Regions from separate parts of the Rahnella sp. BIGb0236 genome, predicted to be linked through region 1. Evidence: predicted binding sites of a transcription regulator. Region 1 holds the regulator's gene; each other region holds the start of a gene.
What was found. Region 1 encodes sigma-54, which starts transcription at its own class of promoters, with help from an activator protein. Its sites were predicted from a motif close to GTTGGCACANNTTTCGCTNT; they were not measured.
Positions count from the first base shown of each region.

Region 2: a site for sigma-54 is predicted at 1,248-1,267, ahead of EDF78_RS07010 (gamma-glutamyltransferase family protein). Genes of this name have one in related genera too.
Region 3: a site for sigma-54 is predicted at 1,443-1,462, ahead of EDF78_RS16890 (branched-chain amino acid ABC transporter substrate-binding protein). Genes of this name have one in related genera too.

Region 1 covers NZ_SOAO01000010.1:35,882-39,123, forward strand. The annotation lists gene lptB (LPS export ABC transporter ATP-binding protein) at 1-604, shown strand, start outside; gene rpoN (RNA polymerase factor sigma-54) at 706-2,139, shown strand; gene hpf (ribosome hibernation promoting factor) at 2,163-2,450, shown strand; gene ptsN (PTS IIA-like nitrogen regulatory protein PtsN) at 2,549-3,031, shown strand; gene rapZ (RNase adapter RapZ) at 3,098-3,242, shown strand, end outside.
Region 2 covers NZ_SOAO01000003.1:32,475-35,716, reverse strand. The annotation lists gene EDF78_RS07020 (transporter substrate-binding domain-containing protein) at 1-36, opposite strand, end outside; gene EDF78_RS07015 (MurR/RpiR family transcriptional regulator) at 301-1,140, opposite strand; gene EDF78_RS07010 (gamma-glutamyltransferase family protein) at 1,341-2,927, shown strand; gene hpxX (oxalurate catabolism protein HpxX) at 2,964-3,158, shown strand; gene EDF78_RS07000 (AtzE family amidohydrolase) at 3,155-3,242, shown strand, end outside.
Region 3 covers NZ_SOAO01000008.1:121,494-124,735, forward strand. The annotation lists gene EDF78_RS16885 (branched-chain amino acid ABC transporter permease LivH) at 1-69, opposite strand, end outside; gene EDF78_RS16890 (branched-chain amino acid ABC transporter substrate-binding protein) at 156-1,280, opposite strand; gene EDF78_RS16895 (YgdI/YgdR family lipoprotein) at 1,688-1,903, shown strand; gene hemB (porphobilinogen synthase) at 2,017-2,991, opposite strand; gene EDF78_RS16905 (peptidase domain-containing ABC transporter) at 3,208-3,242, opposite strand, start outside.

The DNA of each region.
Region 1 (3,242 bases):
TAAAACCACCACCTTTTACATGGTGGTGGGTATCGTTCAGCGCGATGCGGGGCGTATTGTCGTCGATGAAGAAGACATCAGCCTGCTTCCGCTGCATACCCGCGCCCGTCGCGGTATCGGCTACCTTCCGCAGGAAGCGTCCATTTTCCGTCGTCTCAGCGTGTTTGATAACCTGATGGCGGTGTTGCAGATCCGTGATGATCTGAACAAAGAACAGCGTAACGATCGCGCCAATGAACTGATGGAAGAGTTCCATATTTCTCATTTGCGCGATAACCTCGGTCAGTCACTGTCCGGGGGTGAACGCCGTCGTGTAGAAATTGCCCGTGCGCTGGCAGCGAACCCGAAATTCATCCTGCTGGATGAACCGTTCGCCGGGGTTGACCCGATTTCAGTTATCGACATCAAAAAAATCATTGAGCATTTACGTGACAGCGGCCTCGGCGTACTGATCACTGACCATAACGTGCGTGAAACACTCGATGTGTGTGAACGCGCGTATATCGTCAGTCAGGGGAAATTGATCGCCCACGGCACGCCAGCCGACATTCTTGCTGATGAACAAGTTAAACGTGTTTATCTTGGTGAAGAATTCCGTCTGTGATCTGTGCCGCCGGAACCGTGCCTGTTTCAACTTAAACTGAAACAGGCCGTCTCTGACAGAAGTGTTGCCGTTCTCACTCATCAACGGAATTAAGCCAAGATATGAAGCAAGGTTTGCAACTCAGACTCAGCCAACAACTGGCAATGACTCCTCAGTTACAACAGGCCATCCGCCTGTTGCAATTGTCCACGCTCGAGCTCCAGCAGGAGATCCAACTCGCGCTGGAGAGCAACCCTCTGCTGGAACAAACCGACCTTCATGATGAAATCGATGCGGTGGAAACCACCGACAACGAAGGATTAGATACCCGCGAAGCCCTCGAGCAAAAAGACATGCCCGAAGAGCTGCCGCTGGATGCGACCTGGGATGAGATTTACACCGCAGGCACGCCGTCCGGTACCGGCAATGATTACAGCGATGACGAATTGCCGATTTACCAGGGCGAAACCACCCAGACCCTGCAGGATTACCTGATGTGGCAGGTGGAACTGACGCCGTTTTCCGATACCGATGCCGCGATTGCCACCTCCATCGTCGATGCGGTGGATGACACCGGTTACCTCACCGTTTCCCTTGAAGATATTCTTGAAAGCGTGGGTGACGAAAACATCACCATGGACGAAGTTGAAGCCGTGCTTAAGCGCGTTCAACGCTTTGACCCGGTGGGCGTGGCGGCGCGTGATCTGCGCGACTGTCTGCTGATCCAGCTTTCTCAATATGTTACTGACACCCCGTTTATCACCGAAGCCCGTCTGATCATCAGCGAACATCTCGATTTGCTGGCGAACCATGATTTCCGTGCACTTATGCGATCAACCCGGTTAAAAGAAGATACACTGAAAGGAGCGATGCTCCTGATCCAGTCTCTTGATCCGCGTCCGGGCCAGTCGATCAATACCGGTGAATCCGAATACGTGATCCCGGATGTGCTGGTGCGTAAAGTGTCAGGTGTCTGGACGGTCGAACTGAATTCCGACAGCATTCCGCGACTGAAGATAAATCAGCAGTACGCCGCGATGGGCAATTCCGCACGCAGCGACAGCGACGGCCAGTTTATCCGCAGCAATCTGCAGGAAGCCAAGTGGTTAATCAAAAGTCTGGAAAGCCGTAACGACACGCTGTTAAAAGTGACGCGCTGCATCGTTGAGCAGCAGCAGGCGTTCTTTGAACTGGGTGAAGAATTTATGAAACCTATGGTGCTGGCCGATATCGCCAGTGCCGTAGAAATGCACGAATCGACAATTTCACGTGTGACGACGCAGAAGTTCCTGCACAGCCCGCGTGGCATTTTCGAACTGAAGTATTTCTTCTCCAGCCATGTCAGTACAGACAGCGGCGGCGAGGCATCGTCAACCGCCATCCGGGCGCTGGTGAAGAAATTAATCGCAGCGGAGAATCCTGTAAAACCGCTCAGTGACAGTAAGTTAGCGACCCTGCTTTCCGATCAGGGGATCATGGTCGCACGACGGACCGTCGCCAAATACCGAGAGTCTTTGTCCATCCCGCCCTCAAACCAACGTAAACAGTTAGTTTGACCTCAACAGAGAAGGAAGACATTATGCAGCTCAACATTACCGGACATCACATTGAGATCACGGATCCCCTGAGAGAATTCATCACGTCGAAGCTGGCCAAGCTCGAGCAGTATTTCGACAGGATTAATCAGGTGTATGTGGTGTTGAGCGTGGAAAAGGTGCAAAAAGTTGCGGAAGCGACTTTGCATGTGAATGGAGGCGAATTACATGCCACCTCGGAACATCAGGATATGTACGCAGCGATTGACGGACTGGTTGATAAACTGGCCCGCCAGCTGAATAAACATAAAGACAAACTGAAACAGCACTGACATTCATGTAGCCAACCCTGTGCTACAAACCTTCGGGCATCGGCTTGTGACCTTCGGGAAACGAGCCGATATAGCTTTAAGGGTGAAACAGCGCAAAAGTGAAAGATGACATGATTAACGATACTGCAATGCAATTAACGTCGGTGCTCAATGCCGAATGCACCAAAAGTGGCGTTCATTGCGCCAGCAAGAAACGCGCACTGGAAATCATCAGCGAACTGGCCGCTAAGCAATTAAATTTATCGCCACAGGTGATTTTCGACGCCATTTTGACCCGTGAACGTATGGGCAGCACCGGGATCGGTGCCGGGATCGCCATCCCGCACGGAAAGCTGGAAGAAGATACTTTACGTGCCGTCGGGGTGTTCATTCAGCTGGAACAGCCGATCGCTTTTGACGCCATCGATAATCAGCCGGTAGATTTACTTTTTGCCTTGCTGGTTCCGGCAGATCAATGTAAAACCCACTTACACACCTTATCGTTAGTTGCTAAGAAATTGGCTGATAAAACAGTGTGTCGCCGTCTGCGCGGAGCGCAAAGCGACGAAGAACTGTTCCAGATAATGACTGAAAACGAATAGCGTCTGATCCCGGTTTTCGTGCCGGGAAAATGAATGCTGAACACTGAATGCCAGGGGAGTGACACCATGGTGCTGATGATTGTCAGCGGCCGTTCCGGTTCCGGGAAGTCGGTTGCCCTGAGGGCACTCGAAGACATGGGTTTTTACTGTGTGGACAACCTGCCGGTGGTGTTACTGCCGCAGCTCGCCCAGACCCTTGTTGAACGCAATA
Region 2 (3,242 bases), on a different contig from region 1:
TGCCGCGCCTGCCCATGCCAACAGCCGTTTGTTCATGTTCATAGATTATCTCCGGTGAAAGGTTTTTGGAACGATAGATTCTTATATTTAAAACTTTGCAACGAATGTGCCAAAAGCCACGCAGCAGGAAAAATGTGCGCAAAGTCACGGTGAGACAAGGAATTATAAAAAGTGGCGGAACCGGCAGGCGGGTTTTTTTGCCCTGAACCAGGGCAAAAGCAGGAAGGAAAGGGATGTTGTAACGCACTGTCATTGTGCAGGAGCACCAGAAAAGCGCCCCGTTTGCCCCTCAGACGGGGATCAGCGTTGCTCCAGTTCGTCGAGATCGGCGTAAAGATCGCTGATCTGATGAATACGCTGACGGCCCTGAGCGAGCATATCGTGCAGCAATGCATTACTGAGTAAATTCGCCAGGCTCATGGCAGAAGAATAACTGTCGAACGCCGAGACACTGTCGAGCGGCGCGGCCAGATGCCAGGTCGCCAGCGGGATAAGCGTCTGTGCCTGTGGCTCGCACACCAGTAGGACCGGCACACACAGCGTGTGTAACTGCGTCAGAATGGCCTTCGCCATGCGCGGCCTGCGGCGGAAGGCGACAAAAATCACCACATCCTGCGCAGTGAGATCCACCAGTTCTTCCGCCAGCGTTTGCCCCGGTTGCGGCATCATCATCACGCCTGCGCGCACCTGAATCAGCTGCTGACGAAGGTGCAGCGCCACCGGATAACTGTTACGAAAACCCAGCAACCGCACCTGTCGCGCCTGACTGAGCGCGGTGATCAGCGCGCCAAACTGTACGCCATCAATCTGGTTAATCCACTGCGTGAGGTTCGCCATTTCCTGCTTGTAGTGCCGGGATAACAAGGTGTTGCCCTGTACCGCATCGCGGCTGTCGGTCAGCGGCATCCCGCTCTGGCGCAGGGTGCGCATCTCATCACGCATATCGCGATAACTCGGATAACCGAGGCGCTTAAACAGGCGGCTGACCGTGGCTTTCGATACGCCGCTGAGCCGCGCCAGTTCGGCGCTGTTGTAACTCATCAGGTCGTCGATGCTGGCAAAAATAAAGTCTGCCACCCGCTGTTCCTGCGGCGTCAGTTCTGCGTAATGGTCACGCAGACGTTCATCTATCTGTTTCATCTCCGTCCCTTTTGTAACCAATGTTTCAGCCATTCAGCGGAACATACCATGCACTATGCTTGCCAATGCAAGCAAAATTATGTGCGAAAGCCGGCGGCTTTTGCCGATGTGGAACACCTCTTGCTTAACTTTATCCCTACGCGCCCTCAACCCTGCAAGCACGGGCAGCATAAAAAAAGCGTCTCAAAAAAGGACATCGCATGATTAACAGTAACAGCGCACCGCTGGGCATGGCGGTCACACCTCATCATCTGGCGAGCCAGAGTGCGCTTGCGGTATTGCGCGAAGGCGGCAACGCCATCGAAGCCATGGTGGCGGCAGCCGCAACAATTGCCGTGGTGTATCCGCACATGAACGGGCTGGGCGGCGACGGCTTCTGGCTGATTGTGCCGCCGCAGGGCAATCCGGTGGCTATCGATGCCAGCGGCGCGGCGGGCGCCCTCGCCTCTCTCGATTTCTACGCCGGTGAAACGCACATTCCCCATCGTGGCCCGAAATCCGCGCTGACGGTTGCGGGCACCGTCGGCGGCTGGCAGGAAGCACTGAATGTGTCGGCTGAGTTGGGTGGCGAACAGAAACCCCTCTCCCGCCTGCTGCGCGATGCCATCCGCTATGCGGCTGACGGTATTCCGGTCACCGCCTCGCAGGAAGCCGCCACCCGCGCCAAACAACATGAGCTGAAGGATTTCCGCGCCTTTGCCGACATCTTTTTGCCTAACGGCGATGTGCCGCGCGCCGGTAACCGTTTCACCCAACCGCAGCTGGCACAAACCCTGTCGATGCTGTGTGAGGACGGACTGAACAGTTTCTATCGCGGCGAACTGGCCGACAACATGGCCGCCGACATGGAGAAACTCGGCATGCCGGTGACCCGCGCCGATCTCGCCGCATATAAACCGCAGCGCCGTGTGCCGCTGCGCCTTAAACACAGTAAAGGCGAAATCTACAACCTGACACCGCCGACGCAGGGACTGGTTTCGCTGGCCATTCTCGGGCTGACCGATCGCCTGCCGCTGGAAACCATGGATGAAAGCGCCACCATTCACAGCGTGGTGGAAGCCACCAAACTGGCGTTCGGCCTGCGCGACCGTTTTATCACTGATCCACGCATGATGACGCAGGACGCGCAGGATCTGCTGGATCCGCAGTATCTCGACGCTCTCGCCACCCGCATCAAACCGCACAGCGCCGCAGACTGGGGCAAAGGTAAAGGGCCGGGCGATACCGTCTGGATGGGCGTGATGGACAGCAGCGGGCTGGCGGTGTCCTTTATCCAGAGCATTTATCACGAGTTCGGCAGTGGTGTCGTGCTGCCGGGCAGCGGCGTGTTGTGGCAAAACCGTGGCGCGTCTTTCAGCCTCGACGCCGGACATTTGCTGGCACTCGCGCCGGGCAAACAACCGTTCCACACCCTCAATCCCGCCGCCGCACGCTTATACGACGGGCGCACCATGGTGTACGGCTCGATGGGCGGTGACGGTCAGCCGCAAACCCAGGCCGCGGTGTTTATCCGCCATGTGGTGCAGGGTCAGTCTTTGCAGCAGGCAATCAGCGGTCCGCGCTGGTTGCTGGGCCGTACCTGGGGCGAAAGTTCGGACTCACTGAAACTGGAGGGCCGTTTCGCCTATCCGACGCTGGCGGGACTGAGACAGCGCGGTCACGACGTCGAACTGTTGCCGGATTTCAGCGAAGCCGTCGGCCACGCTGGCGCCATTGTCCGCCATACCAATGGCATGTTTGAAGGCGCCTCCGACCCGCGCAGTAACGGCAGCGCCGCCGGATTTTGATCAGAGTTCGCTCATGAGAATTGATAAGGAAGCAGCATGAAAAATACCCCCGCAGCGACCGACTGGGCCGCGTATATCCGCCAGATGGAATCCGTTCTGGCGCTGGAACTCGACGACGCCCGTCGTCAGGAATTACTGGTACAGTTCAGTCGCATCGCGCAAATGGCGCAGCCGCTGATGGATTTACCGCTCGACCCGCGTCTGGAAATTGCCGGGGTGTACCGCGCATGACATCCTTTGATCGTTTTACTATCAGTCAGTTACATCAGGCCATTGTTCAGGGTGACATTTCAGCAACGGAGATTGCAACGTCGA
Region 3 (3,242 bases), on a different contig from region 1:
GGCGATCAACCCGTAAACAGCGCCCAGCGTGATGCCATTAAACAACTGTTGCAGAAAGAATGAATCCATAAATACGCAGTCTCGTTTTGTGACCGCGCCTGGCTAAGGCGCGGTCTGACACGGGTTCAAAATGGCAAATAAGAGTGCTTTATCCTTTATTCTTTCACTTCCTGATATTTGCCTTTGTCATCCCACTTATAGACCACGTAATCCGAGACTTTCAGATCGCCTTTGCTGTCCCAGGCTTTTTTGCCCATGACGGTATCGACACTGTTGGCTTTCAGCCATTCACTGGCTTTGGCGGAATCGCTGCCGCCGGTGGCTTTGAACGCCGCCGCAATGGCCTGAACTGACGCATAGGAATACAAGGTGTAGCCTTCCGGCTCGAACTTGCTGGCGCGGAATTTATCGATTACCGCTTTGCCTTCCGGGATCAGACGCGGGTCTTTGCCGAAGGTCATCAGAATGCCGTTGGTGTATTGCGGACCGCCTGCGGCAGTCACCATTTCTTCGTTCACGATGCAGTCACCGGAGAAGAATGTGGCCTGGACGCCCTGCTCGCGCATCTGGCGCACCAGCGGACCGGCTTCCGGATGACAGCCGCCGAAGAACACCACATCCGGTTTCTGCGCGCTGATTTTAGTGACCAGCGCGTTAAAGTCTTTTTCGCCACGCGACAGACCTTCATACATCACTTCTTTCACGCCACGCTTGTTGAGCGCCGCTTTGGTGGCATCCGCCAGCCCCTGCCCGTAAGTGTCCTTGTCATGGATGATGACCACTTTTTTGGCTTTCAGCTTATCGATGATGTAATCACTGGCAACCTGCCCCTGCTGGTCGTCACGTCCGCACATACGGAACATGTCGCTCATGCCGCGTTCGGTAATTTGCGGGTTGGTCGATCCCGGTGTGATGGCAATAATTCCGGCGTCGTTGTACACCTCAGACGCAGGCATGGTGGAAGAGGAGCAGAAATGCCCGACCACCGCCTGCACTTTATCCTGATCGACCAGCCGGTTAGCCACAGCGACTGCCTGTTTTGGTTCGCAGGCGTCATCGCCCTGCACCAGTTTGATTTTCTCGCCGTTGATTCCGCCAGCGGCATTAATGTCTTCCGCTGCCTGTGTGGCGCCATGCCAGTACTGATCGCCATAGGTGGCGTTCGGGCCGGTGAACGGGCCAGCCACGCCAATCACAATATCCGCACGCGCGGAAAAGGCGGTGACCAGACAACCTGCCAGCAAAAGAGAAAGAGGACTTTTCATAAATTTCATCGACATCATCATGATCCTTAGCACTGAGTTTGAGGGTAAACCGGAACTAAAAAGACACATCTGAAGCAGCAATCTGAAATTTAACGCACCAGCAACGGACGGAGGCCTTCCCGCAAGTTCTCCGAAGGTAAAAACATCAAAGGTAAGAAATTTCTGCGGTACAGGACGTAAGCAAAATATCTGCCAGTGTTACGGAACCTCTGAGAATGTTACGGGTTATGTGAGTATAGATAGCGGCAGGCGAGCGTTACGGGCAACTGACAGAAACAACGACGGGATCACATCGCACCGCACTGGTGCACATTTTCGTGTTACCACGCACTATTACGCTTAGTGACATTTTTATTCTTTGCTTCTTACGGCGGGTTGTTTTGTAATGCGGGCAGATGATTGCAAAGGGAAACGACTGAACAATGAAGAAATTATCCTGCCTGACGGCTGCGGTTCTGGCGCTGACATTGACCGGCTGTGCTGGTGATTACGTGATCAACACCAAATCCGGTGACCAGTTTTTCGCCCACGGCGAACCCGATCGTGACCGCGATACCGGCATGACCAGCTACACCGACATGAACGGCGATTATCATCTGATGAATACCAATGATATTGCGGGCATTGTGAAGAAGTAGCCTTTACGGGCAAATAAAAACCGGGCAATTGCCCGGTTTTGTATTTTTAGAACACTGTTCTCAACCCCAAAATCATTCGGGTCGCAGCAAGGTGGCTTGAAGGACGAAGGGGATCACAGCCCGTTTTCAGCGATATCCATCGCAAAGTACGTCAGGATAATGTCTGCGCCCGCACGTTTAATCGCGCCCAGGCTTTCACGCACCACGGCGCGTTCATCGATAGCACCGGCTTGTGCCGCGAACTTGATCATTGCGTATTCACCGCTGACCTGATAGGCCGCCAGTGGCAGGCGGGAGGCTTCGCGGATATCGCGGATCACATCCAGATACGCGCCAGCCGGTTTGACCATCAGCGCATCGGCGCCTTCCTGCTCGTCGAGCAACGATTCACGCACGGCTTCGCGGCGGTTCATCGGGTTCATCTGATATTGCTTGCGGTTGCCTTTCAGCACGCTGCCGCCCGCTTCACGGAAAGGTCCGTACAGGGATGACGCGAACTTGGTGGAATACGCCATGATCGAGGTATCAATAAAACCGGCTTCATCCAGCGCACTGCGGATCGCCTGTACCTGACCGTCCTGCGCCGCAGAAGGTGCGATGAAATCTGCGCCCGCCGCCGCCGCAACCACAGCCTGTTTGCCGAGGTTGATCAGCGTCGCGTCGTTATCCACGCCGTGATCATGCAGCACGCCGCAATGGCCGTGTGAGGTGTATTCGCAGAAACAGGTGTCGGACATGACGATCATTTCAGGCACGGTGTCTTTACAGATACGCGCCATACGCGCGACCAGACCGTTTTCGTTCCAGGTGTCGCTGCCGGTGGCATCCATGTGATGCGAAATACCGAAGGTCATCACCGAGCGGATACCGGCGCGGGCATAGCGTTCGATTTCAAACGCCAGACGGGATTCAGGGATGCGCAGCACACCGGGCATGGCTTCGATGGGTACGTATTCAGAGGTCTCTTCTTCTACGAAAATCGGCAGTACCAGATCATTGACGCTAAATTCAGTTTCCTGAAAAAGAGTGCGCAGGGATTCGGACTGTCTCAGGCGGCGAAGGCGTGAGCTCGGGAACTGATTCGACATGAAAACTCCTAAAAATTAATCTGTTGCGCTGATATTTTTGAGAAACAGGAGCGCAGACAGTTCAGACGGCAGGAGGCAATGCAGCGCCGTCAGACGATGAAGCCCGCATTTTATAATAACTTTTAAACAAATGATGAACTTTCCGTGAGGAGATGTAACAGAGGCCGCATTTTATCTCAGGCGATCCCACCGGTTGGGATGGCCTGAAGGAAGGAGTTAACCGAGTTTGATCTCGCGATCTGCTGAGGCAA